4 regions of the Streptomyces sp. NPDC048612 genome follow, and region 3 is predicted to be linked to each of the others. Evidence: riboswitches for the same ligand, from Rfam matches in the RefSeq annotation. Region 3 holds a riboswitch; each other region holds the start of a gene.
What was found. Region 3 has a riboswitch for cyclic di-AMP ahead of ACGFN2_RS19640 (M23 family metallopeptidase). Riboswitches for the same ligand answer to the same signal wherever they lie in the genome.

Region 1 (7,203 bases), on a different contig from region 3:
CCGGTGCACCGGACCGAGCTGCCCAGCGGCGTCGAGGCCTGGCTGGTGACGCGCTACACGGAGGCGCGGCAGGCGCTGGCCGACGCCCGGCTGTCCAAGAACCCGGCCCATCACAGCGAGGCCGCGCACGGCAAGGGCAAGGTCGGCATCCCGGGGGAGCGCAGCGCCAACCTGATGACGCACCTCCTCAACATCGACCCGCCGGACCACACCCGGCTGCGCCGGCTGGTCTCGAAGGCGTTCACCCCGCGCCGGGTCGCCGCCTTCGCCCCGCGGGTCCAGGAGCTGACCGACCGGCTGATCGACGGCTTCGCCGAGCGCGGGGAGGCCGATCTGATCCACGAGTTCGCGTTCCCGCTGCCGATCTACGCGATCTGCGACCTGCTGGGGGTGCCGCGCGAGGACCAGGACGACTTCCGTGACTGGGCGGGCATGATGATCCGGCACGGCGGCGGCCCGCGCGGCGGCGTCGCCCGCTCCGTGAAGAAGATGCGCGGCTATCTCGCCGAGCTGATCCACCGCAAGCGCGCGACTCTGAGCGAGACCGCCGAGCCGGACGAGGATCTGATCTCCGCCCTGATCAGGGCCTCCGACCACGGGGAGCACCTGACCGAGAACGAGGTCGCCGCGATGGCCTTTATCTTGTTGTTCGCCGGTTTTGAGACGACCGTGAACTTGATCGGTAACGGCCTCTACGCCCTGCTGCGCCACCCCGCCCAGCGGGAACTGCTCCAGAAGTCGATCGCGGCGGGCGACACCGACCTGCTCACCACCGGCATCGAGGAACTGCTCCGCTACGACGGCCCCGTGGAGCTGGCGACCTGGCGGTTCGCGACCGAGGAGCTGACGCTCGCCGGACAGCGGATCGCCAAGGGGGACCCGGTCCTGGTGGTGCTGGCCGCCGCCGACCGTGACCCGGCCCGCTTCGACGAGCCGGACGTGCTCGATCTGACCCGGCGTGACAACCAGCACCTGGGCTACGGGCACGGCATCCACTACTGCCTGGGGGCGCCGCTGGCCCGGCTCGAAGGACAGAGCGCGCTGGCGACCCTGCTGACCCGGCTCCCGGACATCCGGCTTGCGGTGGAACCTGATGATGTGCGCTGGCGGGGCGGGCTCATCATGCGCGGACTCCGTTCACTTCCGGTGGAGTTCTCCCCGGAGCGGCCCTGACCAGCGGCGAAGTCGGATGTGACGCAGAGTCAACTGCGTGACCATTACGTGATCCGTGCTACACCGACTTGTGACTCCCCAGGACCCCGGCTACCTTTCGACCCGACGATCGACAGGTTTCACTCGATCGGTCGAAGCGGTGAGGTGGGGGACCGGTGTAACGGTGCCGCTCGCGTGCGTCGGCCGGCCGGAGACCCCGTCGAGCAGCTCGAAGAGCTCGTCGAGACAACTCAACCGCCGCGCGAAAGGCATCCGCATGCGTTCCGGGAACGGCCGACACCGTCGACCCCGCCAGGCACCGGCCATCTTTGTCACGGCGGGAGTGACCGGCGCGGGCCTCGCCCTGCCACTGTTCGCCGCGAGCGGCGCACAGGCCGCCGACACCGCGACCTGGGACAAGGTCGCCCAGTGCGAGAGCGGCGGAGTGTGGAGCGCGGCGTCGGGCAACGGCTACTACGGCGGCCTGCAGCTCACCCAGGAGATGTGGGACAACTACGGCGGCACGGCCTACGCCTCGCGCCCCGACCTTGCCAGCCGCTCCCAGCAGATCGCGGTCGCCGAGTCGATCCTCGACCACAAGGGGCCGGACGCCTGGCCGAGCTGTGCGGTGAACGCCGGGCTGACCGATGACGGCCGCGCGCCGGAGGTCGACCCCGGCAGCACCAGCACCCCGGAGCCCGACCCGTCGGACTCCGCGGGCTCCCTCGACCCCTGGGACACCGGTTCGTCCCACGACCACGACGGCACGGACACGTCCGGACGGCACGACGAGCCGGGCGACGCACCGGGCGACAAGGCCGGCGACGAGCCGGGCGGCCGGCCGTCCGACGCCACGCCCTCGCCCGATGCCTCGGACTCCGGCGAGCCCGGCGACGCGTCCACGAGCCCGGAACCGTCCGGCGACCGGGACGGCGACCAGGGCAGTGACCAGGACAGCGGCCAAGGTGACGACGACCCGTCGCAGTCCGCCGACCCGTCCGACGGCCCCGCGGCGGACCCGTCCGAGGACGCCGACCACTCCGGGGGCGGCAGCCGTACGGACGGCACCGGCACCCCGCGTGAGGTGCCCGGCAAGGGCAAGCACCGCGGTGGGGCGGACGGCGAGGACGCCGGGGACGGCGACGCCGGGCGGTCCGCCGGCCGGCACGCCTCACGCGGCGGCGACGCGCACCGTACGGGCCCGGCGGCCGACGGGGACTACACGGTGCGCCCGGGTGACAGCCTGTCAGCCATCGCCGCGGCCCACCGGCTGTCCGGCGGCTGGTCCGCGCTCTACGACCGCAACGAGGGCGTCATCGGCTCCGACGCGGACCTGATCCAGCCCGGCCAGCGGCTCGATCTCGGGCGGAACGCAGGGTAGTTCGCCTCCCTTCGCCCTCTTTTGGGAAAGTGAGACAAGGGTCTCGTTGACTCCGGAGGGGTCCGGTGTGCCCAACCCCGGCATACCGGGCCCCACCTGCGAAAATGCATCCAAGCCCCGATCAAAAACGGTCAACTTGGTCCAGATGGTGGGGTTTGAACCCCAAGGGGATTACTGCTTAACGTCAGGACCGCTCGCCAAAGCGGGCCCTTCGATCACACGCCGAGTCCTGCCGGTGGTCGAAGGCACTTGACGCGCAAGCGCCGAAGGCAGGAGCGGGGGACCCAGGATTTGTGCCGGCCCCGCCCGTGAAAACGGGTCAACCGGCTTGGGGTGAAGCCAGGTGCGTTCCGCGCACCCGGCCGGGCGACTCATCAGTCCGAACCCGACAGCTCACCTCGTAGGCGTCGGTGAGGAAACGAACGAACCATGCTGATCTTCAAGGGCAAGCACCGTCGTCCCTCCAAGGCCGTCCGCGTCGCCACCCTCGCCGGTGTCGCCGGTGCCGCCGTGGCCGTCCCGATGATGGGCGCCACCTCCGCCTCCGCCGCCTCCGTCGCCACCTGGGACAAGGTCGCCCAGTGCGAGTCCGGCGGCAACTGGTCGATCAACACCGGTAACGGCTACTACGGTGGCCTGCAGTTCTCCAACTCCAGCTGGGCCGCCGCCGGTGGCACCAAATTCGCGCCGCGCGCCGACCTCGCCAGCAAGTCCCAGCAGATAGCCGCCGCCGAGAAGCTCCTCGCCATCCAGGGTCCGGGTGCCTGGTCCTGCGCCGGTGCGGGCAACCTGACCGCCGGTGGCCCCGCCGCCGACGTCGACACCTCCGCGCAGACCGAGTCCGCGCCGAAGCAGGAGTCGGCCAAGCCCGAGCCCAAGAAGGCCCCGTCCGAGGACCGTGCCTCGCGGTCCGCCGAGCGCAAGTCCACCGGCCAGGGCAACTACACCGTCAAGGCGGGCGACACCCTCGCCAAGATCGCCAAGGCCCACGGCGCCGACTGGAAGTCCGTCTACAAGGCGAACAAGTCGGTCATCGGCGGCAACCCGAACCTGATCATCCCCGGCCAGCAGCTCACCGTCTGAGCCACCCGCCCAGCGGACTCCGGGGTTCGAGCGGCGGGCCCCCTTCCTCCGTGAGACCAGCCCCGCCACGGCGCGCACTTCCCCCCGACGCGCCGTGGCGGGGCTTCTCGTGTCCCGGCCCCGCGCCCGGAGTGCCCGCCGCGGCACCCCGCCGACCGGCGCCGTCCCACGGCATTCCCCGTTCCGCGAACAATGTGCCGAAAGGTCCCGTGAACTGGGACTTCGGTAAGCATTCCGGGGTCTTCCGTCCCACGGAGCGGGCCAAGCACCGACGGACACCTCCGGGGCCGTTAGGCTCATGCGCAGAACGCCAGACACCCACGAAGGAGACAACGTGCCGTCGATCGACGTCGTCGTAGCCCGCGAAATTCTCGACTCGCGAGGTAATCCCACGGTCGAGGTCGAGGTCGGCCTCGACGACGGCAGCACCGGCCGTGCCGCCGTGCCGTCCGGCGCCTCCACCGGCGCCTTCGAGGCCATCGAGCTCCGCGACGGCGACCCGAACCGCTACCTGGGCAAGGGCGTGGAGAAGGCCGTCCTGGCCGTCATCGAGCAGATCGGCCCGGAGCTCGTCGGCTACGACGCGACCGAGCAGCGGCTGATCGACCAGGCCATGTTCGACCTGGACGCCACCGACAACAAGGGCTCGCTCGGCGCCAACGCCATCCTCGGCGTCTCCCTCGCCGTCGCGCACGCCGCCTCCGAGGCCAGCGACCTCCCGCTGTTCCGCTACCTCGGCGGCCCGAACGCGCACGTCCTGCCCGTCCCGATGATGAACATCCTCAACGGTGGGTCGCACGCCGACTCCAACGTGGACATCCAGGAGTTCATGATCGCCCCGATCGGCGCGGAGTCCTTCTCCGAGGCGCTGCGCTGGGGCGCCGAGGTCTACCACACCCTCAAGAAGGTCCTGAAGGAGCGCGGGCTGTCCACCGGCCTCGGCGACGAGGGCGGCTTCGCCCCGAACCTGGGCTCCAACCGCGAGGCCCTCGACCTCATCCTGGAGGCCGTCAAGCAGGCCGGTTACGCCCCCGGCCAGGACATCGCGCTCGCCCTGGACGTCGCCGCCTCCGAGTTCTACAAGGACGGCTCGTACGAGTTCGAGGGCAAGACCCGCTCGGCCGCCGAGATGACCGAGTACTACGAGGAGCTGGTCGCGGCCTACCCGCTGGTCTCCATCGAGGACCCGCTGTTCGAGGACGACTGGGCCGGCTGGAAGGTCATCACCGACAAGCTCGGCGCCAAGGTCCAGCTGGTCGGCGACGACCTGTTCGTCACCAACCCCGAGCGCCTGGCCCGCGGCATCGAGGAGGGCTCCGCCAACGCCCTCCTGGTCAAGGTCAACCAGATCGGCTCGCTGACCGAGACCCTGGACGCCGTCGAGCTCGCCCAGCGCAACGGCTTCAAGTGCATGATGTCGCACCGCTCCGGTGAGACCGAGGACGTCACCATCGCCGACCTCGCCGTCGCCACCAACTGCGGCCAGATCAAGACCGGCGCCCCGGCCCGCTCCGAGCGCGTCGCCAAGTACAACCAGCTGCTGCGCATCGAGGAGATCCTCGACGACGCCGCGGTCTACGCCGGCCGCTCCGCCTTCCCCCGCTTCCGCCACGGCAGCTGACGAAGGCGGCCCGCTGCCAGGCCGGACAGGGCAGCAGGGGCCGAACGGGCGAGGCACTCGCCCCGCGCCCCGTACGTCCCCGGCGACGGTCCCGTACCGTTGCCGGGGACGTACCTGCTTGAAGCAGTCAGGCGTCCGTCAGTGAAGGGGAGGCGACGTGCCCGCGGACCGGTTCTCGACCGCGACCCGACTCAAGGCGCTCGGCGAGCAGGCCGCCGCCCGCGTCTACCGCGCCCGCCCGCCCCGCCGCAACCGCCTCACCGGCCGTGCCGCCCTGCTGGCCCTGGTGATGTGTTCCCTGGTCGTCGCCCTCGCGTACCCCATGAGGCAGTACGTCTCCCAGCGGTCGGACATCGCCGAGCAGCGCCGCAAGGCGCAGGACGCCGGGACTGCCCTGGAGCGGCTGCGCGAGCAGAAGGCCCGCTGGCAGGACCCGGAGTACGTACGCCAGCAGGCCCGCCGGCACCTCCACTACGTCAAACCGGGCGAGTCCGGCTACATCGTCCCGGACGGCTCCGGCACCGGCTCCGCACCGAAGGGGGCGCGGGCGGCGCAGCGCCCCTGGTACGAGAATCTGTGGGACGCCGTCGACACGGCCGACAAGCGCTAGGACGAGCCGCGTCCGCCGGACCGGCCGGCGCCCGTACCGCCGGCCGCCGGCAGCCCGTACTGTCGACAGCGGACGGCCCGCACCGCCCCCTCCACACCACTCACCTCACCGAAAGCGCACATGGACACGCCCCCGCCCCAGACCGAGCCCACCGAGCCCACCGCCGCGGACATCGCGGCCTTCAAGGAGCAGCTCGGCCGCCCGCCCCGCGGGCTGCGCGCCATCGCGCACCGCTGCCCCTGCGGCCAGCCGGACGTCGTCGAGACGGCGCCGCGCCTGGAGGACGGCACGCCCTTCCCCACGCTCTACTACCTCACCTGCCCGCGCGCGGCCTCCGCGATCGGCACGCTGGAGGCCAACGGCGTGATGAAGGAGATGACCGAACGGCTCGCGGCCGACCCCGAGCTGGCTGCCGCCTACCGCGCGGCCCACGAGGACTACATCCGGCGGCGGGACGCCATCGAGGTGCTGCAGGGCTTCCCGAGCGCGGGCGGCATGCCCGACCGGGTCAAGTGCCTGCACGTCCTCGTCGGCCATTCGCTGGCGGCCGGGCCGGGCGTCAACCCGCTCGGTGACGAGGCCCTCGCGATGCTGCCGGAGTGGTGGAAGAAGGGCCCGTGCGTGACCTCGTGCCAGGACACCACCCCAGCCCAGGACGCCCCCGAAGGAGACGCCACGTGAAGCGGGTCGCCGCCATCGACTGCGGTACGAACTCCATCCGGCTGCTGGTCGCGGACGCCGACCCGGCGACCGGCGAGCTGAAGGACCTCGACCGCCGGATGCAGATCGTCCGGCTGGGCCAGGGCGTGGACCGCACCGGGCGGCTGGCACCCGAGGCGCTGGAGCGCACCTTCGCGGCCTGCCGGGAGTACGCCGCGGTGATCAAGGGCCTCGGCGCCGAGGCCGTCCGCTTCGTGGCGACCTCCGCCTCCCGCGACGCGGAGAACCGCGACGACTTCGTCCGCGGCGTGGTCGACATCCTGGGCGTGGAGCCCGAGGTGATCACCGGTGACCAGGAGGCCGAGTTCTCCTTCAACGGCGCCACCAAGGAGCTCACCGGCCGCGCCGACCACGAGCGGCCGTTCCTGGTGGTGGACATCGGCGGCGGCTCCACCGAGTTCGTCCTCGGCTCCGCCCACCCGTCGCCCACCACCGCCCTCCCTGGAGACGCTGCGCGTCGTACCTCTTATCGCGCCGCCCGCTCGGTCGACGTCGGCTGCGTACGGATGACCGAGCGCCATCTGGTGCACGGCGGAGAGATCAGCGACCCGCCCACCGAGGGCCAGATCGCCGCCATCAAGGCCGATGTCTCGGCGGCCCTGGACCGGGCCGAGGAGACCGTCCCGCTGCGCGAGG
Region 2 (7,203 bases), on a different contig from region 3:
CTGAGCAGTCGTACCCGGAGGGGCCCGTCGCGCCCCAGACGTACGGCTTGCCGAGGGCGCCGTAGGCGAAGGAGACGGCACGGGCGGCACGGGGGCTGGGCGCCTGCGCGGCGGCCGCGGCGGCCTGCGCGCCGCCGGGAACGCCGGACGGGCCGTCCCCGCGGTCCGTCCCGCGGTCCGTCCCGCGGTCCGTGCGGCTCCGGTCCGGCCCGCTCCGGTCCGGCCCGTTCCGCGCACCGCCCCGGGACGCCATCCGCTGGCGCTGCTCCGCGGTCAGCCGGCTCAGCAACTGCTCGGCGGCGTCCAGCTTGTGCACGATGGTGACCCGGTGCTTCTTCAGCCGGGCCTCGGTGTCCGCCAGCCGCTCCACGGTGTCCTCGGCCCGCTGCCGGATCTGCCGGACGCTGCCGAGCCGGCGGGCGTACCCGGCCACGGCGGTCGCCTGGTGGCTGCCCGTACGCTCCAGCACCGCGGCGCCGTCCAGATAGCGCTGCGGGTCGGCGGACAGCAACAGCCGTACCGTCGGGTCGATGCCGCCGGAGCGGTACTGGCTCGTGGCCAGGGTGCCCAGTTCGGCGCGGGCGGCGTTCAGCCGGCGGGTCCTGCGGGCCGCCTCGTCCTGGAGCCGGCTCAGCTCCTCCCGTGCGGTGTCGGCGGATTCCTTCGCGCCGTTGTAGTGCTGCGTGGCCACCTCTGCCTCCTGGTACAGCGCGTCGACCCGGTCCTTGACCTGGGCGGGGGTGGGCCGGGGGGCGGCCTGGGCGGTGCCGTCGAGGCCGGTGGCGGTGGCGGCACCGGCCAGGGCCAGGGTGGCGGCCGTGCGGGCGGTGCGCGCACGGCGCGATCCGCCGCCGGTGAGCGAGGCGAGCGGATGCTGCCGGGGCTTGCGGTGCGAGGCCACGGTGGCCGTTCCTTTCCGTCCTTCGAGCCGGGGGCCCGGCGGCCGGTCCGCCACGGGGGCGACGGACCGGCCGCCGTACCTCTCGGCGGGACGGCCGACGGAACGCCGGTGGGAGACCGGCGAGGCGGGGAGTCGGCCGCCTGGAGGAGGACGCTAAGCCGGGGTGTCGGGCAATGAGCCCCCTTGCCCGGAATTGTTCGCTTTCGACCGCGATGAGTGCGCGCGCGACCGCGGCGCCATGGCCGTACGGCCGGGACCGGTCTGGCCTGACCGAACTGTCGATAGCGGGCGCCCTGCCCGAAGGGCCGTGCTATACGGCGGCTACGATCACGCACTATGGACGTAGTAACCAATATCTTCGTCGGCCTGCACATCATCGGCATCGCCTCCCTGCTGGGCGGCTTCCTGACCCAGATGAAGGCGATGAGCGCGGGCACCGCCCGCTTCGTGCCGGCCATGCTGCACGGCGCGCTGACGATGCTGGTCACCGGCATCGTGCTGGTCGGCCTCAACCAGGCCCAGGACCACCCCCTCAACAACATCAAGCTCGGCATCAAGATGGCCCTGCTGGTGGTGATCCTGGCGCTGGTCTACGTCAAGCGGGACGACGAGACGGTCGAGAAGCCGCTCTTCGCCGCGGTCGGCGGGCTCACCGTGGCCAACATCTTCATCGCGGTGCTCTGGACCTGACGAGCGCCCCGCCAACAGCACACCGCGCGGTCCCCGCACTCCGTAGATCGGAGGCGAGGGCCGCGCGGTGGCGTGTGGGGGGTGACCGTGGGGGGTGGTCTGTGGGGGAGCGGGGGCCTCAGCCCGGGCGGACGCTCCCGTAGATCGGCATGTAGTAGATCGACTCCTCCCGGACGTTGGCGCCCGGCTTCGGAGCGTGGACCATCTTGCCGTTGCCTAGGTACATGCCGACGTGGCTGATGTCGTCATAGAAGAACACCAGGTCGCCGGGCTTCAGGTCCTTGGTGGCCACCCGCTCGCCGACCTTGACCTGGTCCCAGGTCGTCCGGGGCAGATCGACGCCCGCCGCCTTCCAGGCGGCCTGGGTCAGCCCCGAGCAGTCGTAGGAGGTGGGTCCGGTCGCGCCCCACACATACGGCTTGCCGATCTGGGAGCGGGCGAAGGCGAGCGCCTTCTCGCCCTTGGCGGTGGAGGTCGAGTCGCCCGTGGAACCGCCGGCCGAACCGCCGCCCGTGGAGCCGTCGCCGTCGTGCTGCCGCTGGCGCTCCCGCTCCTGCTGCTTGCGCGCCTCCTCCGCGGCCCGGCGCTTGGCCGCCTCCTCCTTCTGGCGCTCCAGCTCCGCCAGCCGCGCCTTCTCCTGCGCGGTCAGCCGGGACAGCAGCTGCCGGGCCTCGGACAGCTTGTCCTGGACGGAGCGCTTGGACTCCTTGAGAGAGGCCTGCGACTTCTGCAGCCGCTCCAGGCTGTCGGTCGCCTCGGCACGCTGCCGGGCGGCCGCCGACTGCTGCTCCTGGTAGTCGCTGACGGCCTGCTTCTGCCGCCCGGTCAGCCGCTCCATGAGGTGGTTGCGGTCGACGAACTGCTGCGGGTCCTTGGCGAACATCAGCTGCGCCGTCGGGTTCATCCCGCCGGTGCGGTACTGCGCGGAGGCGAAGGTGCCCAGCTTGCGCCGGGACTCGTTCATCTTCTCGGCGCGCTCGGCCGAGGCGTCGAGCAGGTCGTCCACCTTGTCGCGCTGTGCGTCGGCGCGCTCCTTGGCGGCGTTGTACTTCTGGGTGGCCACCTCGGCCTGGTGGTAGAGGTCGTCGACCTTCTTCTGGACCTCTTCGACGGCGGGCTTGGGTGCCCTGGGCGCCGCGTTGGCCGACTGCGAGAGCAGGGTGACCGAGGCGAGGGCGGCGGTGGTGAGACCGGCCGCTGTACGACGGCCTGCGGGTGAGGCGAGAACGCTGGTGCGCGGCTTGCGATGCGACGCCAAGACCGGCAACTCCTTCCGTGGACCGCCTACCGGGTTAGCTGTCGGGTTCGGGCGGTGTCGCTGACGGAAGGCTTGCCCTACGGTCCGGACGTCCACTGGCGACGGCCGTACGGATCGATTCACCCCGGTGGTGCTGGTGGGTCCCCGGCTCCGGGTGCCTGGGGGCAGGGCCGGACTCGGCGTCGGCGGCCCGTGCGAACCTGTCGTCCGCGGGGAGGCGGGCTGCCTGAGCGAGGACGTTAGCCAACTCGTGTGGCTTCTGTGAAGGCTGATGTTCGATATGCCCGAAACCTTTTCGTGACCTGAACGCGATGCGCGGCCTGTTGTGCCAGATGTCGGATTCGGGTAGACGAGGCGCCGCCGGTCGGCGGCGGTGCCGGGCGCCCGGAGCGCCGCTGCGCCGGTGCCGGCTTCACAGGCGGCCCGCATTCCGCCACTCCGCCGCGGAGTGTCAGTGCGGCCGCCTAGACTCGGTGGGCGATGAGCAGCCTCTTTGACGACAGCTTCCTGGCGGACCTCAGCCACAAGGGTGAGGAGCAGCATCCTCCGCCCCCCGAGGACGAGCACGGCCCGGCCCCGGAGGAGATCCCCGCCGACCTCTTCGGCGGGCGGTTCGACGCGCCCGTCCCCAGGGAGGCCTACTACCGCGACGGCGCCGCCCGCCCGGCCGTCGACGCCGCGGCGCTGCTGGAGGGGCTCAACGACGAGCAGAAGGCCGCCGTGGTGCACTCCGGCGGCCCGCTGCTGATCGTGGCCGGTGCCGGTTCCGGCAAGACCCGGGTGCTGACCCACCGCATCGCGCACCTGCTCGCCGAGCGTCATGTCCACCCCGGCCAGATCCTCGCGATCACGTTCACCAACAAGGCCGCCGGTGAGATGAAGGAGCGCGTCGAGGAGCTGGTCGGCCCGCGCGCCCACGCCATGTGGGTCTCCACCTTCCACAGCGCCTGCGTCCGCATCCTGCGCCGCGAGTCCAAGAAGCTGGGCTTCACGTCCTCCTTCTCGATCTACGACGCCGCCGACTCCAAGCGCCTGATGGCCCTGGTCTGCCGCGATCTCGATCTGGACCCCAAGCGCTTCCCGCCCAAGTCCTTCAGCGCGAAGATCTCCAACCTCAAGAACGAGCTCATCGACGAGGAGACCTTCGCCGGGACCGCTGCGGACGGTTTCGAGAAGAGCCTGGCCGAGGCGTACGCGATGTACCAGGCGCGGCTGCGCGAGGCCAACGCCCTGGACTTCGACGACATCATCATGACGACGGTCAATCTGCTCCAGGCCTTCCCGGACGTCGCCGAGCACTACCGCCGCCGCTTCCGTCATGTCCTCGTCGACGAGTACCAGGACACCAACCACGCCCAGTACACCCTGGTCCGCGAGCTGGTCGGCCCCGGCACCGCCGAGGTGCCCGCCGCCGAGCTGTGCGTGGTCGGTGACGCCGACCAGTCGATCTACGCCTTCCGCGGCGCCACGATCCGCAACATCCTCCAGTTCGAGGAGGACTACCCGGACGCGACCACGATCCTGCTGGAGCAGAACTACCGCTCGTCGCAGACGATCCTGTCCGCAGCCAACGCCGTCATCGAGCGCAACGAGAACCGCCGCCCCAAGAACCTCTGGACGGACGCCGGCGCCGGCCCCGGGATCACCGGCTATGTCGCCGACACCGAGCACGACGAGGCGCAGTTCGTCGCCGACGAGATCGACCGGCTGACGGACGCCGGCGACGCCAAGGCCGGCGAGGTCGCCGTCTTCTACCGCACCAACGCCCAGTCCCGTGTCTTCGAAGAGATCTTCATCCGGGTCGGGCTGCCCTACAAGGTCGTCGGCGGGGTGCGCTTCTACGAGCGCAAGGAGGTCCGCGACGTCCTCGCCTACCTGCGGGTGCTCGCCAACCCCGAGGACACCGTCCCGCTCCGCCGCATCCTGAACGTCCCCAAGCGCGGCATCGGCGACCGCGCCGAGGCGATGATCGACGCCCTGTCGTCGCGCGAGAAGATCACCTTCCCGCAGGCGCTGCGCCGGGTCGACGAGGCCTACGGCATGGCGGCCCGCTCCGCCAACGCCGTCAAGCGCTTCAACGTCCTCATGGAGGAGCTGCGGACCATCGTCGAGTCCGGCGCCGGCCCCGCCACCATCCTGGAAGCCGTCCTGGAGCGCACGGGCTACCTCGCCGAACTCCAGGCCTCCACCGACCCCCAGGACGAGACCCGGATCGAGAACCTCCAGGAACTCGCCGCCGTGGCCCTGGAGTTCGAGCAGGACCGCGGGGAGGCTGCGGCAGAGGGGGCTGCCGCCCCGGGGCCGGGCACCCTGTCCGAGTTCCTGGAGCAGGTCGCGCTGGTCGCCGACTCCGACCAGATCCCGGACGAGGAAGAGGAGGGCAGCGGCGTGATCACCCTCATGACGCTGCACACCGCCAAGGGCCTGGAGTTCCCGACCGTCTTCCTGACCGGCATGGAGGACGGCGTCTTCCCGCACATGCGCGCGCTGGGCCAGACCAAGGAGCTGGAGGAGGAGCGCCGGCTCGCCTACGTCGGCATCACCCGCGCCCGCGAGCGGCTCTACGTCACCCGCTCGACGATGCGCAGCGCCTGGGGCCAGCCCTCGTACAACCCGCCCTCCCGGTTCCTGGAGGAGATCCCGGCCGACCACCTGGAGTGGAAGCGCACGGGCCCGGCGACGCCGTCCGCGTCCATGGGCGGCCTGTCGGGCGGCGGAGGCGGCTTCGGCTCGGCGCTGTCGTCGTCGCGGGCCAAGGGCGCCGGCGGCTTCGCGACCCGTCGCGGCCAGGGCAGCCGCCAGGTGGTCCCGCTGTCCATCGGCGACCGCGTCACCCACGACAGCTTCGGCCTCGGCACGGTCGTCGGCGTCAAGGGCAGCGGTGACAACGCCGAGGCGACGATCGACTTCGGCGGCGAGAAGCCCAAGCGGCTGCTGCTCCGGTACGCGCCGGTGGAGAAGCTGTAGCGGGAGAGGCCGGCCCCCGGGGACACCTCCTGGGGGCTGCCACCGGGCGGGCGGCGGCGGTCAGTTCGGGTCGAGGCCGTGGTCGCGCAGCCAGGGCAGCGGGTCGACCGCCGCGCCGCCGCCGGGACGCACCTCGAAGTGCAGATGCGGTCCGGTGGAATTGCCGGAGTTGCCCGAATAGGCGATCTGGTCACCGGCCTTGACCGAACCGGAACGGATCTTGGTGCTGCTGAGGTGGCAGTACCACGTCTCCGTGCCGTCGGGCGCCGTCACGATCGCCATGTTGCCGTAGGCGGAGTTCCACTGGGTGCGGATGGTGCCGTCGGTGGCGGACATGACCGGGGTGCCGTAGCTGACCGGGAAGTCGATGCCGGTGTGCAGCGACATCCAGTTGACCCCGGCCTGGCCGAACTGCGCGCTCAGCCCGTGCTGCTTGACCGGCAGCAGGAACTTGGGCCGCATGGCCTCCTTGCGGGCCGCCTCCTTCGCCTTGCGCTGGCGCTCGAGCTCCTGGCGTTCCTTGAGGTCGATCCGCTCCTGGGTGCGGCTGGCGCGGTCACGGAAGTCATCGGCGCTGGCGCTGAGTCCGGCGAGCTGGGTGTCCAGCTTGTTGTTGGCGGCGGACGGCTTGACGGCACCGGCGTCGGGCGCGGCCTGGGTGGTCGCCTCGTCCTTGTCCTCCCCGCCGGCCGTGACGGCAGCGGCGGCCACGGCGCACACGCCCATGGCGGCGACCGAGGGCACCGCGACGGTCAGCAGCGCCGACCGCTTCGCCGTGCGCCGACGGCCCCGGCCGCGGACGGCCTTCCCGGCCTCCGCCCCGGCGGCCCGGCGGCCCACGGGGGACGGGGCGGCGGGGGTGACCGGCATGGCCTGCGTCATGGCGTCCGCCACGGCCGCGGCCTCGCGGTAGGCGTCGGCGTCGCCGGGGGAGTCGTCGCCCCCGGCCCGGCCGGTGTCGTACGGGTCGTTCCCGGACTGGTCGCCGTCGGGAGTGCCGTGGGTGAGATGCCCGGCTTTGTCCCAACTGGCGTTGTCCCACTGGAGGGTGTCGGCCGGCGGCGGTCCGGCCTGTGCCGGGATACCGGCGATCAGGTCCTGGTCCGTGGTCGACCAGATCGCGGTGGCCTCGAAGCTCGCGGTCTCCTCGACCGCGGTGGCCTGCCGGTCGAAGGCGTTGAAGGAGTCGGCGGTCTCGTACGCGCCGGTGGCGTAACCGTCGGTGTCGTACGCGCCGGTGGGATAGCTCCCGGTGTCGTAGCTGCCGTGACCGTACGCGGTGGCCTCGTATCCGGCCGCCTCGTATCCGGTGGTCTCGTATCCGGAGGAGGGGTACCCGGCCGCGTCCTGCGCCGGGGCGTCGTACGCGGTGTGGGCGTACGGGTCG
Region 3 (7,203 bases):
AGCTGCTGGACCAGGTGCCCGCGGGCGGCCAGCGGATGCTGTTCTCCGCCACGATGGAGAACGAGATCGGCACGCTGGTCAAGCGCTACCTGACCAACCCGGTCAGCCACGAGGTCGACAGCGCCCAGGGCAACGTCACCACCATGACCCACCACGTCCTGGTCGTGAAGCCGAAGGACAAGGCGCCGGTCACCGCCGCCATCGCCGCCCGCAAGGGCCGCACCATCATCTTCGTCCGCACCCAGCTGGGCGCCGACCGCATCGCCGAGCAGCTCGTCGAGTCCGGCGTGAAGGCGGACGCGCTGCACGGCGGCATGACGCAGGGCGCGCGCACCCGGGTCCTCGCGGACTTCAAGGACGGCTACGTCAACGCGCTGGTCGCCACCGACGTCGCCGCCCGCGGTATCCACGTCGACGGCATCGACCTGGTCCTGAACGTCGACCCGGCCGGTGACCACAAGGACTACCTGCACCGCTCGGGCCGTACCGCCCGCGCCGGCCAGTCCGGCACCGTCGTCTCGCTGTCGCTGCCGCACCAGCGCCGGCAGATCTTCCGGCTGATGGAGGACGCGGGCGTGGACGCCTCGCGCCACATCGTCGGCGGCTCCGGTGCCTTCGACGAGGACGTCGCCCGGATCACCGGTGCGCGCTCGCTCACCGAGGTCCAGGCCGACGGTGCGAACAACTCCGCCAAGCAGGCCGAGCGCGAGGTGGCCGAGGTCACCCGCGAGCTGGAGCGTCTCCAGCGCCGCGCCGCCGAGCTGCGCGAGGAGGCCGACCGGCTGACCGCCCGCGCCGCCCGCGAGCGTGGCGAGGACCCGGCCGAGGCGCTGGCCGCCGCTGCCGAGACCGCCGCCGCCGAGGTGGCCGAGGCCGCCGTTCCGGCGCAGGCCGCGTCGGACGAGCGCCGCGACGACCGGGGCAACTTCGAGCGCCGGGACCGTCGTGACGACCGCTCCGGCGGCCGTTCCTTCGACCGTGACCGTCGCGACGACCGGGGCGGCTTCAACCGTGACCGTCGTGACGACCGTTCCGGTGGGCGTTCCTTCGACCGTCGTGACGAGCGTTCCGGTGGTGGCTTCAACCGTGACCGTCGCGATGACCGTTCCGGTGGGCGTTCCTTCGACCGTCGTGACGAGCGTTCCGGCGGCGGGTTCAACCGCGACCGCCGTGACGACCGGGGCGGCTTCAACCGCGACCGCGGTGACCGTCCGAGCCGCCCGTTCAACCGTGACGACCGCTCCGGCGGCCGTTCCTCCGGCGGCTACCGCTCCGGTGGCGGCGACCGTCCCTTCAACCGTGACGACCGTTCCGGCGGCCGTCCGGCCTCCGGTGGCCACCGCTCCGGCGGCGACCGCCCCTACGGCCGCCGTGACGACCACCGTGGCGCCCCGACCGGCTCCTTCGGCCGCCGTGAGGACAAGCCGCGCTGGAAGCGCAACGGCTGATCACCGACGCTGAACCGCGGGGCCCGTACGCACCCAAGTGCCGTACGGGCCCCGCGCGTTGTACGGCCTCCGGCGTGCCTGGCAGGGCCCGCTGGACCGCCTCGCCGCACCCCGCAGAATGGCTTGATCCATAATGCCTTCGGGCTGCGGCAGCTCCTCGGGCTATGCTGCTCGGTGCGGGCCATTAGCTCAATTGGCAGAGCAGTGGACTTTTAATCCATTGGTTCAGGGTTCGAGCCCCTGATGGCCCACCAGACACGGACGGGACGACCGTCCGGCCGTATTACCGCACCCCGAGGGCCCGGACCGAACACGGTCCGGGCCCTCGGGCGTGTCCGGGGTGCGGCGCCTGGGCCAAGTTCCCTCGGGGGAGAGGGGCTTGGTGGCGTGAACCGGGGCGGTGGGGGGAGTGGGCTGCCCCTTTTCCCGGCATCTCTTCTTTGCCGACGTCTTTTCGGCCGTTCATCGCCTCGCCGCTTCTCGCGACGTGACGCGGCGCGCCCCGTTCCGTGACTCGTCCGGCCCCCGACGAGTCGCCGTCCCGCCGCCCAGGGGCAAGCCTGGGGACGTCGCGGCTACCGGCACGGCGGAGCCCGTACGGACGGGCGGAGTGGGAAGAGGCCGGTGCGGATGCTCCGAGGTGAGGCGCCTTCCGGGGGCGACGGGGAGGGGAACGGGCAGCGCCGCTCGTGGCGGGCCGCGTCCGGGCTTCCGCTGGTGCGCCGGCTTCCCGTCCTCCTGATCGTCGGCGGGGTCGTCTTCAGCGTGGCGACGCCGCCCGGCTACACCGCCGCCCCCTTCTTCTCGGCCGCTCCGCCGGCCGCGGCGGCGCTCTTCTCCCTGCGCGGCACCGTTCTCACGGCGCTGGCCGCTGTGCTCGGCGAGGTCTGGGGCGTGAGCTACCGCGGTGCCGGGCCTGGCCAGGGCGCGGCGGTGGCGGAGAGCGCCGTGGTCCTGGTCGTCGCCCTGCTGGCGGTCGCCCTCCACCGGGCCACCCGAAGGGCCGACGCCCGCCCGGCCTCCGTACGGGACGTCGCGGAGGCGGTCCGGCGCGCCGTCCTGCCCACGCCGCCCGGACGGCTCGCCGGGCTCGCCCTCGCCGCCCGCTACGTGGGCGCGCGGGCGGAGGCCCTGACCGGCGGCGACCTCTATGCCGTGCAGGACACCCCGCACGGGGTGCGGATGATCATCGGCGACGTACGGGGCAAGGGGCCGGCGGCGGTGGAGACCGCGGTGAGTGTCCTCGGTGCCTTCCGGGAGGCGGCGGAGCAGGAGTGCACCCTGGGGGCGGTGGCGGGCCGGCTGGAGCGGGCGGTGCGGCGGGACGGCGGGCGGCGCGAAGGGGCGGAGTGGACCGAGGCGTTCACCACTGCCGTACTGGCCGAGATCCCCGCCCATGGGCAGTCCGCCCTGCGGGTGCTCAACCGGGGCCACCCGCCCCCACTGCTGCTCACCCCGGACGGCGGTCTGCGCGAGCTGGCTCCCGAGGCGCCGGCGCCGCCCCTCGGGCTGGGCGAGCTGACCAACCGCCCGGACCACGCGGACGAGACGTTCTTCCCGGCCGGGGCCCTGCTGCTGTTCTTCACCGACGGGGTGACCGCGGCCCGGGACCTGCTCGGCCGCAGCTACCACCCGCCGAGCAGACTGCGCGGCCGCCGTTTCCCCGGCCCCGACGCCCTCCTGGACACCCTCGTCGAGGAGGTCGCCCGGCATACCGGCAGAACGGGCGGCGCACCGGCCGACGACATGGCGCTGCTGGCGGTGCAGCGGCCTATGGGGGAGTAGGAGGCCCGTACCGGATGCGGCGTGCGCAGGGCTCGCCGCCCCACGCGCTCAGCGGCCCGGGAGGTCCGCCGCCCCGGGGAGGTGGTGCAGGCTCTGGCCGTGCGGGCCGGTGCGTGCGACCGGGTGGCCGTCGAGCGCGAGGGTCAGCAGCCGCGCGCCGTCCGGGCGGGGCGACGGGGGTGCGGTTTCGGTGAGCCACGGCAGCACGGAGTGGTGCTCGTTGGAGACCCAGTGGCCGCCGCCGGGCCGCGCGTCGAGCAGCGACCGTACGAGGCGCGCGAACTCCTCGCGGCGGGCCGGCGGGAGGTACGCCAGCGCCGCGCTGTGGAAGATGACCAGCGTCGCCTCGGGCGGTGCCTCGGCGGCGAGCGCGGGCAGCTCGTCGATCAGGTCGCCGCGCACCATCCGCGGCCGCGGCGCCGCCCGTACCGCTTCGACGGCCGCCGACAGCCGGGCCGCCCGCTCCTCGTCGCCCGGCCGGACGAGCGCCCGCAGCCAGCGCAGATCGTCCGGTTCGGCCACCGGGTCGAGCGGGTCGAGGCCGATGCCGGCCCGCCAGACGATCTGCGGCAGCCGCTCGGGCAGTTCGCCGGCCGCCCCGCCCGTACGGCAGGTGAGCACCAGCGGGCTCTCCGGCGCGCCCAGCTCGGCCCGGAGGGCGCCCGCGCGGTGGCCCTCCCCGTACGCGTCCTCGTCCCCGTGCGCGTCCTCGTACCGGTAGCGATAGCGGTCGGGGTGCAGACACAGCCCGGCGGACGCGCCCACCTCCAGGAGCGCCAGCGGCTGCGGCAGACGGGCGAGCAGCGGCAGCAGGGTGGCGCAGCGGGCCGGTTCGTCGTTCCGGGCGGTGCGCTGCATGATCACCGCGCGCACCTCGTCCCAGTGCCGGATCGTCCACTCGCGCCAGCGTCCGTACGCCGACTCGCCGCGCGGGCCCGACTCGGCGTGCGGGCCGTCGAGATGGCGGACGGCGGCGAGCAGGAGGTCCGGCTGCTGCTTGTCGCCGGCCGGCAGCGATCCGGACAGCAGGTCGCAGAGCTCCGCGTCCTGGCTGATCCGCGCGCTCAGCTCCTCGTGCGCCTCCGACCGGCCCCGGGCCTCCCACCAGGAGAACTCCCGGTACCGCTCCGCCACTCCCCACGCATTACCGGCAGCACGCCCGGCGTGCCCGGTGTTCCCGACGTCGACGACCATGATCCGACGTTACGCTCTCACCCTCCGTGACCGAGGGGCGCCCCTCCGCATAACGACTGGTGCACAATCCGCCGGAGATCGTTTAGCGGCGCACGGCCAACTCGCCCGGTTTACGGCCGGGGTGGCCGAAAAAGTCCCTGCGACCAGGGCGTACCGCACCGACAAGGATTCGTGGGAACGCTTGGAATTCGGTCGCCATCTCTATTACTGTCCGATAACGCAGCGCGGTCGTCCCAGCCGCCGCAAGAGGCGGCACCGCGCGCCGACGCCGAATCCCGCACGCGCTTTTCACGCACCCCCAAGCACTTCGAACTGCACCAAGGGAACCGGGGAACCAACTTCCTTGGGGTGAATCGGACGCCCTCCGCCAGCGGGCGTCCGTAGGAGACCTTCCTGCTCCGAACCCGTCAGCTAACCCGGTAGGCGAGAAGGAAGGAAAGGAGTGCGCCCCCGTGGCGTCCAACAGGCCTGCCCCCGAGTCCCCGTCCGGCTACGAGCTCGACGACCGAGGTGCTTTCCCGGGCCCCGGCACCAGTGATGACGGCGGACCGTGGGAGGAGTGGAATCCCACCGAGGAATCCACCCGTTCCGTCCGCGGCAAACACCGGGTGGCCAAGCAGCGCGGCGGACTTTCCCGGAGCGGCACCGTCCTCGGTGTCGGCGTCATCGCCGCGGTCGGTGCGAGCGGAATGGCCTCGGCCGAGGACCGTCCGCCGGTGCCGATCTCGATGCCCGATGTCGGCGGCATGGCCGACGACCTCTCCGAGAAGCTGCCGGACGCGAAGTCGCTGCCCGGTATCGGCGAGCTGATATCCGACGACGACTCCGCCACCGCGTCCGCCGAGGCCGCCTCGGCTCCCGTCGACGGCGTGGCGCCCGCCGGGCCGCTCACCCGGACCATGCACGCGAGCGCGGACACCGGCGGTGACACGGGCGCCGGCGAGGCGCTGCGCAGCCGCATCCTCCAGCAGGCCGACGCGCAGCAGGACGCCGCCGAGCAGGAGGCCCGTGACGCCGCCGAGAAGGCCGCGGTCCAGCAGGCCGCGACGGAAGCCGCTGACCGACAGGAGTCGGCCGAAAAGGCCGCAGCAGCCAAGAAGGCGGCCGAGATGGAGGCCCAGCGCAAGGCGGAGGAAGCGGCCCGGCAGAAGGCGGAGGCCGAACGCCTCGCCAAACTGGCCAAGAGCTTCATCGCCCCGGTGTCCTCCTACACGCTCACCGCCGGCTTCGGCCAGGCAGGCGACCGCTGGGCCGCCGACCACACCGGCCAGGACTTCGCCGCGCCGACCGGCACCCCCGTCAAGGCGGTGCACTCCGGCACCATCACGCAGGCCGGCTGGGCCGGCTCGTACGGCTACCGCATCGTCCTGACCCTCGACGACGGCACCGAACTCTGGTTCTGCCACCTCTCCTCGATGGTGAAGACCTCCGGCAAGGTCAACACCGGCGACGTCATCGGCCGCGTCGGCGCCACCGGCAACGTCACCGGCCCCCACCTCCACCTAGAGGTACGCCCCGACGCCGGCGACCCGATCGACCCGATGCCCTGGCTGCGGGACCACGGGATCAACGTCTGAGGGGCGGGGCAGGGGCGGGGCAGCGCCGGGGGAAACGGAAGGAATAACTCCGCTCCCACCGGCGCTGCGTCTACGCATGACCGCGACACACAAGCCCCTCGGCTCCCTCTCCGTCTCCCCGCTCTCCCTCGGGGGCAATGTCTTCGGCTGGACGGCTGACGAGGCCGCCTCCTTCGCCGTGCTCGACGCGTACGTGGCGGGCGGTGGCAACTTCATCGACACCGCCGACGCCTATTCGGCCTGGGTCCCCGGCAACGAGGGCGGCGAATCCGAGACCGTCATCGGCAACTGGCTGGCCTCCCGCGGCAACCGCTCCGAGGTCGTCATCGCCACCAAGGTCGGCGCCCTCCCCGGCTACAAGGGTCTGTCCCCCGCCACGATCAAGTCCGCGGTCGACAACTCCCTCGCCCGTCTGCGCACCGACTACATCGACCTCTACTACACCCACTACGACGACGAGTCGGTCGAGGTCGCGGAGTTCCTCTCGGCCCTCGACGACCTCGTCCGGGCCGGCAAGGTCCGCGAGATCGCCGCCTCCAACATCTCGGCGCAGCGCCTGGAGGAGTCCCTGGCCTGCTCCGCCCGCGAGGGCCTGGCCCGCTACGTCGCCCTCCAGCCCCACTACAACCTGGTCTCCCGCGGCACCTACGAGGGCGAACTCGCCGAGGTCGCCGCCCGCCACGGCCTGGGCGCGGTGCCGTACTTCGCGCTCGCCGCCGGCTTCCTGACCGGCAAGTACCGCCCGGGCACCCAGGTCGACAGCGACCGCTCCGGGAGCGCTGCCCCGTACCAGGACACCGACCGCGGCCGCCGCGTCCTCCAGGCCCTCGACACCGTCGCCGCCGCCCACCGCGCAGAACCGGCCACCATCGCCCTCGCCTGGCTCGCCGCCCAGCCCACCGTCGTGGCCCCCATCGCCAGCGCCCGCACTCCGGCCCAGCTCCCGGCACTGCTGGCGGTGAGCGAGGTAACCCTGACGAAGCCCGAACTCGACCTCCTGGACGAGGCATCGGCCTGACAGACCCGGGCACGCCCCTACGGACCTGACCGACCCGGCCACGCCCCTACGGAGAGGAGCGAGGCAGCGTCACCTGCCCCGCTCCTCCCCTCCTCCGCTACCTCTCTACCCCCGGCGATCCACCACGGCCCACGACACCACGGCCATCCCACCCGCCACCGCGAACACCGAAGGCCACGCC
Region 4 (7,203 bases), on a different contig from region 3:
ATTTTCTACAGAGAGAGGAGCACGCATGCTGCGACCGACGGCCCGCCATGTCCTTCCGGAGTTCACCGAGCGCACGTCCCAGGGGACGCGCACCATGGACCCCTATTCCAAGCTGCTCAGCGAGCGCATCATCTTCCTGGGCACCCCGGTCGACGACGCGTCGGCCAACGATGTGATGGCGCAGTTCATCCACCTCGAACACACCGCACCCGAGCAGGACATCTCGCTCTACATCAACTCCCCCGGCGGCTCGTTCACGGCGATGACCGCCATCTACGACACGATGCGCTTCGTGTCGTGCGACGTGCAGACCATCTGCCTGGGGCAGGCCGCCTCCGCCGCCGCGGTGCTGCTGGCCGCCGGCACCCCCGGCAAACGGCTGGCCCTGCCCGGCGCCCGCATCCTGATCCACCAGCCGTCGCTCAGTGAGCCCGTCCAGGGACAGGCCACCGATCTGCAGATCGAGGCGGAGGAGCTGCTGCGCACCCGCGACATGCTGGAGCGCATGCTGGCGGAGCACACCGGGCAGCCCCGGGAACGGATCGCCGCCGACATCGAGCGCGACAAGATCTTCGACGCCCGGGCCGCCCAGGAGTACGGGCTGATCGACGGGCTCACCCAGGGGCGCAAGCAGTCCGTTCCCCAACTCGGGGCACGGTGAGCCCGGATGCTGCCGCCGGAACTGCCACCGCTGCCTGCCCTGACGCGCGCCGAGGGTGAACTGATCGACCACTATCTGGAGGTGCTCGACCTGCTGGGCAGGATCAACCCGGCCCGCGGCGGCGGCACGTACACCGGACTTCGGGCCGCCCAGGCGCTGGTCACCAAGGCCGCCGGCCTGCGCGACGCGTTGACGCTGATGCACCAGCGGGGTGAAAAGGAGCTGCACGGCGAGACCTTGGCCCGCGCGCTGCGCGTACTGGACGGCGAACGCCGGGCCGGACTGGTGACGGTGCCGCCACCCGCCGACCACTGACCCGACACGCGTACCGGGCTGCGCATACGGCGTAGCGTCCGGGCCCGATGTGAGGAGGCGACGAATTGCGCGGGGCGAACACAATTCCTGGGACCTTTGATGTTTCGCCGCTGGTCCAGGGAGTGCGACACCCCGCGCCACGGCACTTGAGGGAACAAATCTAACCATTCAGGCGAAATGTGACCCATCTCACATACGGCATTTTCAGCTCGGAATTCGGGTGCCGGGTGCGTGACGATCCCTTCGACGGCAAGACCCCGCCACAGCGACGGGGCGGTCCGGACGGGCGCCTAATCCCGCCGCCGTCCCGGATGTCAGGTCGACGTGGTGGACCGGCGGGAGCGGAGGACCCGAGCACGACGGGGTCCGGGCCTTACGGCCGGGCTCCTTGGGGTGAAGCCGTACGCATGGCCGGGCATCTTCGCCTGCCCGAACCCGACAGGTCTTCCTTCGCAGGCGGCTGACGAAGGGTTTGCGCATGACTGTGCGCATGCAGACGCCGAATCTGCTGGCACGTGCCGGCACCGTCACCGCTCTGACGCTGGCCACCCTGGGCGGGACAACCCTCGCCCCAGGAGCGGCCGGGAACGCCGAAGCCACGTCCGTGTCCGCCCACGCGCTGCGGGTCGCGGCCTCCAAGAGCGGGGCTCCCTACCGGTACGGCGCCCAAGGGCCGCACGCCTTCGACTGTTCGGGGCTGACGCTGTACTCGTTCCGGCGGGCCGGCCGGGCCCTGCCCCGCACCGCCGCCGCCCAGTACGGCCGCACCCTGCACATCCCGGCCTCCCTGCGCCGCCGCGGCGACCTGGTCTTCTTCCGTTCCGCGGGCGGCATTTACCACGTCGGCATCTACGCGGGCCGGGGCCGGATGTGGCACGCGCCCAAGGCCGGGAGCGTGGTGCGGCTGGAGCGGATCTGGAGCCGCACGGTCTCGTACGGGCGCGTGGGCTGATCCGCAGGCCGTCTTACATGTGATCAATTGACAGTGGGCTCGGCTGACTTGGCGGGGTGACGTCGCCACTGAGCACACTTCTGACGGCCGCGGCGCGTGGACGCTTCCCGCCCGCGGACGGATCGGTGACGGTGCTGCCCCCGCCGTCACCGCGGGACGCCGGAGTAGTGTCCTTCACCTGCCATGCCGTGGTGTTCGCGGACGTGGCGCCCGCGTGGGTGCGGGACCGGGCGGCCCCCGGCGCCCTCGACATGCTGACCGTCGCCGAACCCCTCCCCGGTCCTGCGCCGTTGCAGCTGGTGGAGAGGGTGGACCGCGGCCACCCGCGGATCACCAGGGCACTGCGGCACCGCGACGGCGTACGGGCATGGACCACCGCCGACGCTGATGGTCCCGTACGGCAGCCGCGATTGACCCGTGGCCGCGCGGACCGGTGCCCGTCGGTCAGGCCAGGACGAGCTCGACGAGCAGGATGCCGCCCAGCCCCGTGAGCAGCGCTCCGGTGACGGCCTCCAGCGCCCGGGTGACCCGGGGGCGGCGCAGCCAGCTCCCCAGCCGGTCGACCAGCAGCGCGACGGCGGGGAACCACACCAGCGCCATGACGACGACCATCGTCGCGAGCAGCAGCGTCCGGGGCAGCGCGGGCTCACCGGCCGGGACGAACTGCGGGAGCAGGCTGAGGAAGAGGACCGGCGCCTTGGGGTTGAGGGCGTTGGTCAGGAAGCCCTGGCGCAGGCTCCGCGCGGTGCCCAGGACAGCGGGCGGCTCGTCGGCCGGCGGGGCGGCCGGGCCGGTCGCGGCGTCCCCGGGCGCCCGCCCGCTCCGGACGACCGCGATCAGCGCGCCGACGCCGAGGTACAACAGATAGAGCCCGCCCAGGAGTTGGACCGCCCCGAAGAGCGCGGGCACGGCGACCAGCACCGCCGCGAGCCCGCCCACCGCCAGTGCGGTGTGCACCAGCAGCCCGCCCGCGACTCCGACGGCGGTCGCCACCCCCGCCCGGCGCGAGTCCAGCGCATTGCGCACCACGACGGCGAAGTCCGCTCCCGGCATGGCGACCATGCCGGCGGCGACTCCGGTGAAGGCGATCAGTTGTCCGTCCATGAGAGCAGCTTCGCTGGTCAGGGCCTTTAATGGGGAGTGGCAATCTTCTTCGGCCGCCTAAAGAGGTTCTTATGTACGACCCCACGCGGCTGGCCGCCCTGGTGGCGGTGGCCGAGGCCGGTTCGATCTCCCGGGCCGCCGGCCGGCTGGGCTACACCGCTCCCGCGCTCTCCCAGCAGCTCGCCAAACTGGAGCGGGAGGCCGGGACCGCACTGCTGGTGCGCCACCACCGCGGGGCACGGCTGACGGCGGCCGGTGAGCTGCTCCTCGTCCGGGCCCGGCGGGTGCTCGACGAGCTGGACCAGGCGCGGCACGAGCTGTCCCGGCTCACGGGACTGTCCGGCGGCCGGCTGCGGGTGGGCACGTTCATGACCGCCGGGACACATCTGCTGCCGCCCGCGCTCGGCGCGTTCCGGCGGGCGCACCCCGACGTGGAGCTGAGTGTCACGGAGTACGTCCCTCCGCAGGCCAGCGCGGCGGTGGCGCTGGGCGAGGTCGATCTGGCGCTGACGCACGAGTATGTGCCGGGCGAGGCGATGCCCACGCCGGAGGGCGTGCGTCTCGAACCGCTGCTGACCGAGGAACTGGTGCTGGTCACCGCGCCGGGCCATGCCCTGTCGGCGGGCGCCGGACGCCTGCCGCTCGCCGAGCTGGCCGGTCAGCCGGTGGTCAGCATGGCACCGGCCAACCCCAACCGGCGTGCGGTGGAGGCGGCGCTGGCGGCCGCCGGGGCGAGTGTGGCGGTGCGCTGTGAGTCGCCGAGCTACGCGGTGGTGTGTGCGCTGGTGAGCGCGGGCCTCGGGGTGGCGGTGGTGCCGGAGATGGTGGCGGAGGGCTCGGTGTCCCCGCTGGGTGTCCGGGGACTGGACCCGCCGGAGCTGCGCCGCCGGATCTCGGTGGCCTACCGCCCCGGTGGCGGCACCCCGGCCGCGGACACCCTGCGGGCGCTGCTGCGCGGAGCCTTCGCCCGCCACTCCCCCGCGCCGTAGCCGACGGCGGGACGCCGGCGCGGCAGTCGCCCTCGGCGGACGGCGGCCTCAGCGGACCGCGGCCTGCCACGGCAGGGTGATCCAGACTGTCTTTCCGCCGGACGCGGTGGGTACGACGGAGAAGCGGCCGCCGGCTTCCGCGGCGAGCGAGCGGATGATGACCAGGCCCCGGCCGTTGTCCTGCTGGACGGCGGCGGGCAGCCGGCGCGGACGGCGGGGATGGCTGTCGGTGATGCCGACCCGCAGCTGCTCGTCGCGCTCCAGCCGCAGTTCGACGGTGAAGTCGGGCGACCGTCCTGAGGTGTGCACGATGGCGTTGGTCGCGAGTTCGGAGATGATCAGACGGACGGAGTCGGCGAGGCCTGACTCGGCGGGCAGGCCCCACTCGGTGAGTACGGCGAGGGCGTGGCTGCGGGCGGTGCGGACCGAGGCGGGGGCGCTCGGCAGAGTCAGTGAGGATTCATGGTGGTCTGCCATCGAGGCGCCGTCCTTTTCCTCCGAGGCCCGGCTCCGGTCCGTTGACCGGGCAGCCGGGACGCCGCTCCGGACACCGGTGCGGCCTCGGCCATCTGCTGGGCGCCAGACTGCCACCCCTGCCGCGGAGGGGATAGCCGATCCACCCACATATACGGAGTTCTATCGCTCGTTGCGGTGAACTCTGCGGCGCGCGAGCCCGTTTGGGCGGCCCGTCGCGCCGGATTCCGCCGCCCGCGGGTACCGCCGCGAGGGCGGCCGTCGGCCCGGCGGGAGCGTCGTACGCGTCGGCCGGAGCGCCGGATGCGTCAGGTCGCCGGTGCCGTGGCCACGATCGTGCCGACCGCCGTGTCGAGCTGGGCGTCCGTCAGGTCCGCGCGGGCGGTCAGCCGCAGCCGGGAGATCCCGTCGGGCACGGACGGCGGCCGGAAGCAGCCGACCGCGAGTCCGGCAGCGCGGCAGTCGGCGGCCCAGCGGACCGCCGACTCCGGTGAGGGGGCGCGGACCGAGACCACCGCGGCGTCCGGCCGGACCGCGGCGAGGCCGGCCGCGGTGAGCCGGTCGTGCAGCTCCCGGGCGACCTGTCCGGCCCGGGCGGCACGCTGCGGTTCGCGGCGCAGCAGCCGCAGCGCGGTCAGGGCACCGCCCACCGCCGCCGGGGCGAGGCCGGTGTCGAAGATGAACGACCGGGCGGTGTTGACCAGATGCTCGATGACCCGGGCCGGGCCGAGCACCGCACCGCCCTGGGAACCGAGCGACTTGGAGAGCGTCACCGTGGTCACCACATCGCCGTCACCGGCGAGGCCGGCGGCCCACAGCGCACCGCGACCCCCGTCGCCGAGGACACCCAGGCCGTGCGCGTCATCGACCAGCAGCCCGGCGCCCGCCGCCCGGCAGGCCGCGGCGAGGGCGGGCAGCGGCGCGGCGTCGCCGTCGACCGAGAACACCGAGTCGGTGACGGCGAGCGCCCGGCCGTCGTGGCCGGTCAGCGCGGCGCGTACGGCCTCGGGGTCGGCGTGCCGGGCCACTTCGGTACGGGCCCGGGAGAGCCGGCAGCCGTCGATCAGGGAGGCGTGGTTGCCCGCGTCGGAGACGATCAGGGCGCCGGGGGCGGTGAGCGCGGTGACGGCGGCGAGGTTCGCGGCGTAGCCGGACGAGAGCACCAGGGCGGCCTCGAAGCCGCAGAACGCGGCGAGTTCCTCCTCCAGCCGGGCGTGCAGCTCGGTGCTGCCGGTGACCAGGCGGGAGCCGGTCGCGCCGGCGCCCCAGCGGTGCGCGGCGGCGGCCGCGCCACGGGTGACCTCGGGGTGCCGGGCGAGTCCGAGATAGTCGTTGCTGGCCAGATCGAGCAGCGGGGAGTCGGCGGGGCGGGGGCGCAGGGTGCGGGCGAGACCGGCACGATGGCGTGCGGCGCGGGCGGTGTCGATCCAGTCGAAGGCCGCGCCGGACGCCGGCCGGGAGGCCGTTGCGGCGGTCTCGGCGGGGGGCGCCGGCGGGGTGTCGTGGAGCAGCGACGGGGCGGAGTCCTGCGGCATCGGCGTCCTTCGTCCTTCGGCCTCGATTGTGGGCTGTCGATAGACGTTAGCGGTCGTTCCGCACGGCCACAGTGTGGTGATACACACACCTCGATCCAGCGGCATTGTGGGAATCCTCCTTGGCCGGGGGCGGTGGCGTACGCCAGGATCAACGCCATGGACCTGCTGAACACACTGGTGGACAAGGGACTGCGGCGCCAGTTGCCGACCCGCGAAGAGGCGCTGGCCGTGCTGGCGACCTCCGATGACGAACTGCTCGATGTCGTGGCCGCGGCCGGGAAGGTACGCCGCCAGTGGTTCGGGCGGCGGGTCAAACTCAACTATCTCGTCAACCTCAAGTCGGGCCTGTGCCCCGAGGACTGCTCGTACTGCTCCCAGCGGCTGGGGTCGAAGGCCGAGATCCTCAAGTACACCTGGCTCAAGCCGGACGACGCCTCCAAGGCGGCGGCCGCCGGGGTGGCCGGCGGCGCCAAGCGGGTCTGCCTGGTGGCCAGTGGCCGGGGCCCCACGGACAAGGACGTGGACCGCGTCTCGGAGACCATCGCCGCCATCAAGGAGCAGAACGAGGGCGTGGAGGTCTGCGCCTGCCTCGGTCTGCTCTCCGACGGCCAGGCCGGGCGGCTGCGCGAGGCGGGCGCCGATGCGTACAACCACAACCTCAACACCTCGGAAGCCACTTACGGCGACATCTGCACCACGCACGACTTCTCGGACCGGGTGTCCACCGTCCAGCAGGCCCAGGCGGCCGGGATGTCCGCCTGTTCCGGGCTGATCGCCGGGATGGGCGAGAGCGACGGCGACCTCGTCGACGTGGTCTTCGCACTGCGTGAGCTGGACCCGGACTCCGTGCCGGTCAACTTCCTGATCCCGTTCGAGGGCACCCCGCTCGCCAAGGAGTGGAACCTCACCCCGCAGCGCGCGCTGCGCATCCTGGCGATGGTGCGGTTCGTCTGCCCGGACATCGAGGTACGGCTGGCCGGCGGCCGCGAGGTCCATCTGCGCAGCCTGCAGCCGCTCGCCCTGCATCTGGTCAACTCCATCTTCCTCGGCGACTACCTGACCAGTGAGGGCCAGGCCGGCAAGGACGACCTCGCGATGATCACGGATGCCGGCTTCGAGGTCGAGGGCACGGACACCACGACCCTGCCCGAGCACCGCAGGCAGGGCTGCGGC

Region 1: another riboswitch for cyclic di-AMP. It lies ahead of ACGFN2_RS32355 (transglycosylase family protein); the one in region 3 lies ahead of ACGFN2_RS19640 (M23 family metallopeptidase).
Region 2: another riboswitch for cyclic di-AMP. It lies ahead of ACGFN2_RS09915 (NlpC/P60 family protein); the one in region 3 lies ahead of ACGFN2_RS19640 (M23 family metallopeptidase).
Region 4: another riboswitch for cyclic di-AMP. It lies ahead of ACGFN2_RS03210 (C40 family peptidase); the one in region 3 lies ahead of ACGFN2_RS19640 (M23 family metallopeptidase).

Annotation. Positions count from the first base shown of each region.
Region 1 covers NZ_JBICVV010000031.1:2,773-9,975, forward strand. The annotation lists gene ACGFN2_RS32345 (cytochrome P450) at 1-1,173, shown strand, start outside; gene ACGFN2_RS32350 (transglycosylase family protein) at 1,496-2,533, shown strand; cyclic di-AMP (ydaO/yuaA leader) riboswitch at 2,785-2,955, shown strand; gene ACGFN2_RS32355 (transglycosylase family protein) at 2,963-3,616, shown strand; gene eno (phosphopyruvate hydratase) at 3,915-5,237, shown strand; gene ACGFN2_RS32365 (septum formation initiator family protein) at 5,395-5,847, shown strand; gene ACGFN2_RS32370 (DUF501 domain-containing protein) at 5,968-6,528, shown strand; gene ACGFN2_RS32375 (exopolyphosphatase) at 6,525-7,203, shown strand, end outside.
Region 2 covers NZ_JBICVV010000004.1:273,608-280,810, reverse strand. The annotation lists gene ACGFN2_RS09925 (NlpC/P60 family protein) at 1-901, opposite strand, end outside; gene ACGFN2_RS09920 (hypothetical protein) at 1,238-1,591, shown strand; gene ACGFN2_RS09915 (NlpC/P60 family protein) at 1,710-2,849, opposite strand; cyclic di-AMP (ydaO/yuaA leader) riboswitch at 2,857-3,041, opposite strand; gene pcrA (DNA helicase PcrA) at 3,330-5,816, shown strand; gene ACGFN2_RS09905 (peptidoglycan DD-metalloendopeptidase family protein) at 5,877-7,203, opposite strand, start outside.
Region 3 covers NZ_JBICVV010000012.1:21,582-28,784, reverse strand. The annotation lists gene ACGFN2_RS19660 (DEAD/DEAH box helicase) at 1-1,448, shown strand, start outside; tRNA gene ACGFN2_RS19655 (tRNA-Lys) at 1,627-1,702, shown strand; gene ACGFN2_RS19650 (PP2C family protein-serine/threonine phosphatase) at 2,079-3,233, shown strand; gene ACGFN2_RS19645 (DUF2332 domain-containing protein) at 3,282-4,427, opposite strand; cyclic di-AMP (ydaO/yuaA leader) riboswitch at 4,713-4,868, shown strand; gene ACGFN2_RS19640 (M23 family metallopeptidase) at 4,880-6,004, shown strand; gene ACGFN2_RS19635 (aldo/keto reductase) at 6,081-7,022, shown strand; gene ACGFN2_RS19630 (hypothetical protein) at 7,128-7,203, opposite strand, start outside.
Region 4 covers NZ_JBICVV010000001.1:753,387-760,589, reverse strand. The annotation lists gene ACGFN2_RS03220 (ATP-dependent Clp protease proteolytic subunit) at 26-661, shown strand; gene ACGFN2_RS03215 (hypothetical protein) at 668-976, shown strand; cyclic di-AMP (ydaO/yuaA leader) riboswitch at 1,254-1,450, shown strand; gene ACGFN2_RS03210 (C40 family peptidase) at 1,455-1,928, shown strand; gene ACGFN2_RS03205 (LysE family translocator) at 2,373-3,032, opposite strand; gene ACGFN2_RS03200 (LysR family transcriptional regulator) at 3,104-4,021, shown strand; gene ACGFN2_RS03195 (ATP-binding protein) at 4,070-4,498, opposite strand; gene ACGFN2_RS03190 (8-amino-7-oxononanoate synthase) at 4,804-6,030, opposite strand; gene bioB (biotin synthase BioB) at 6,187-7,203, shown strand, end outside.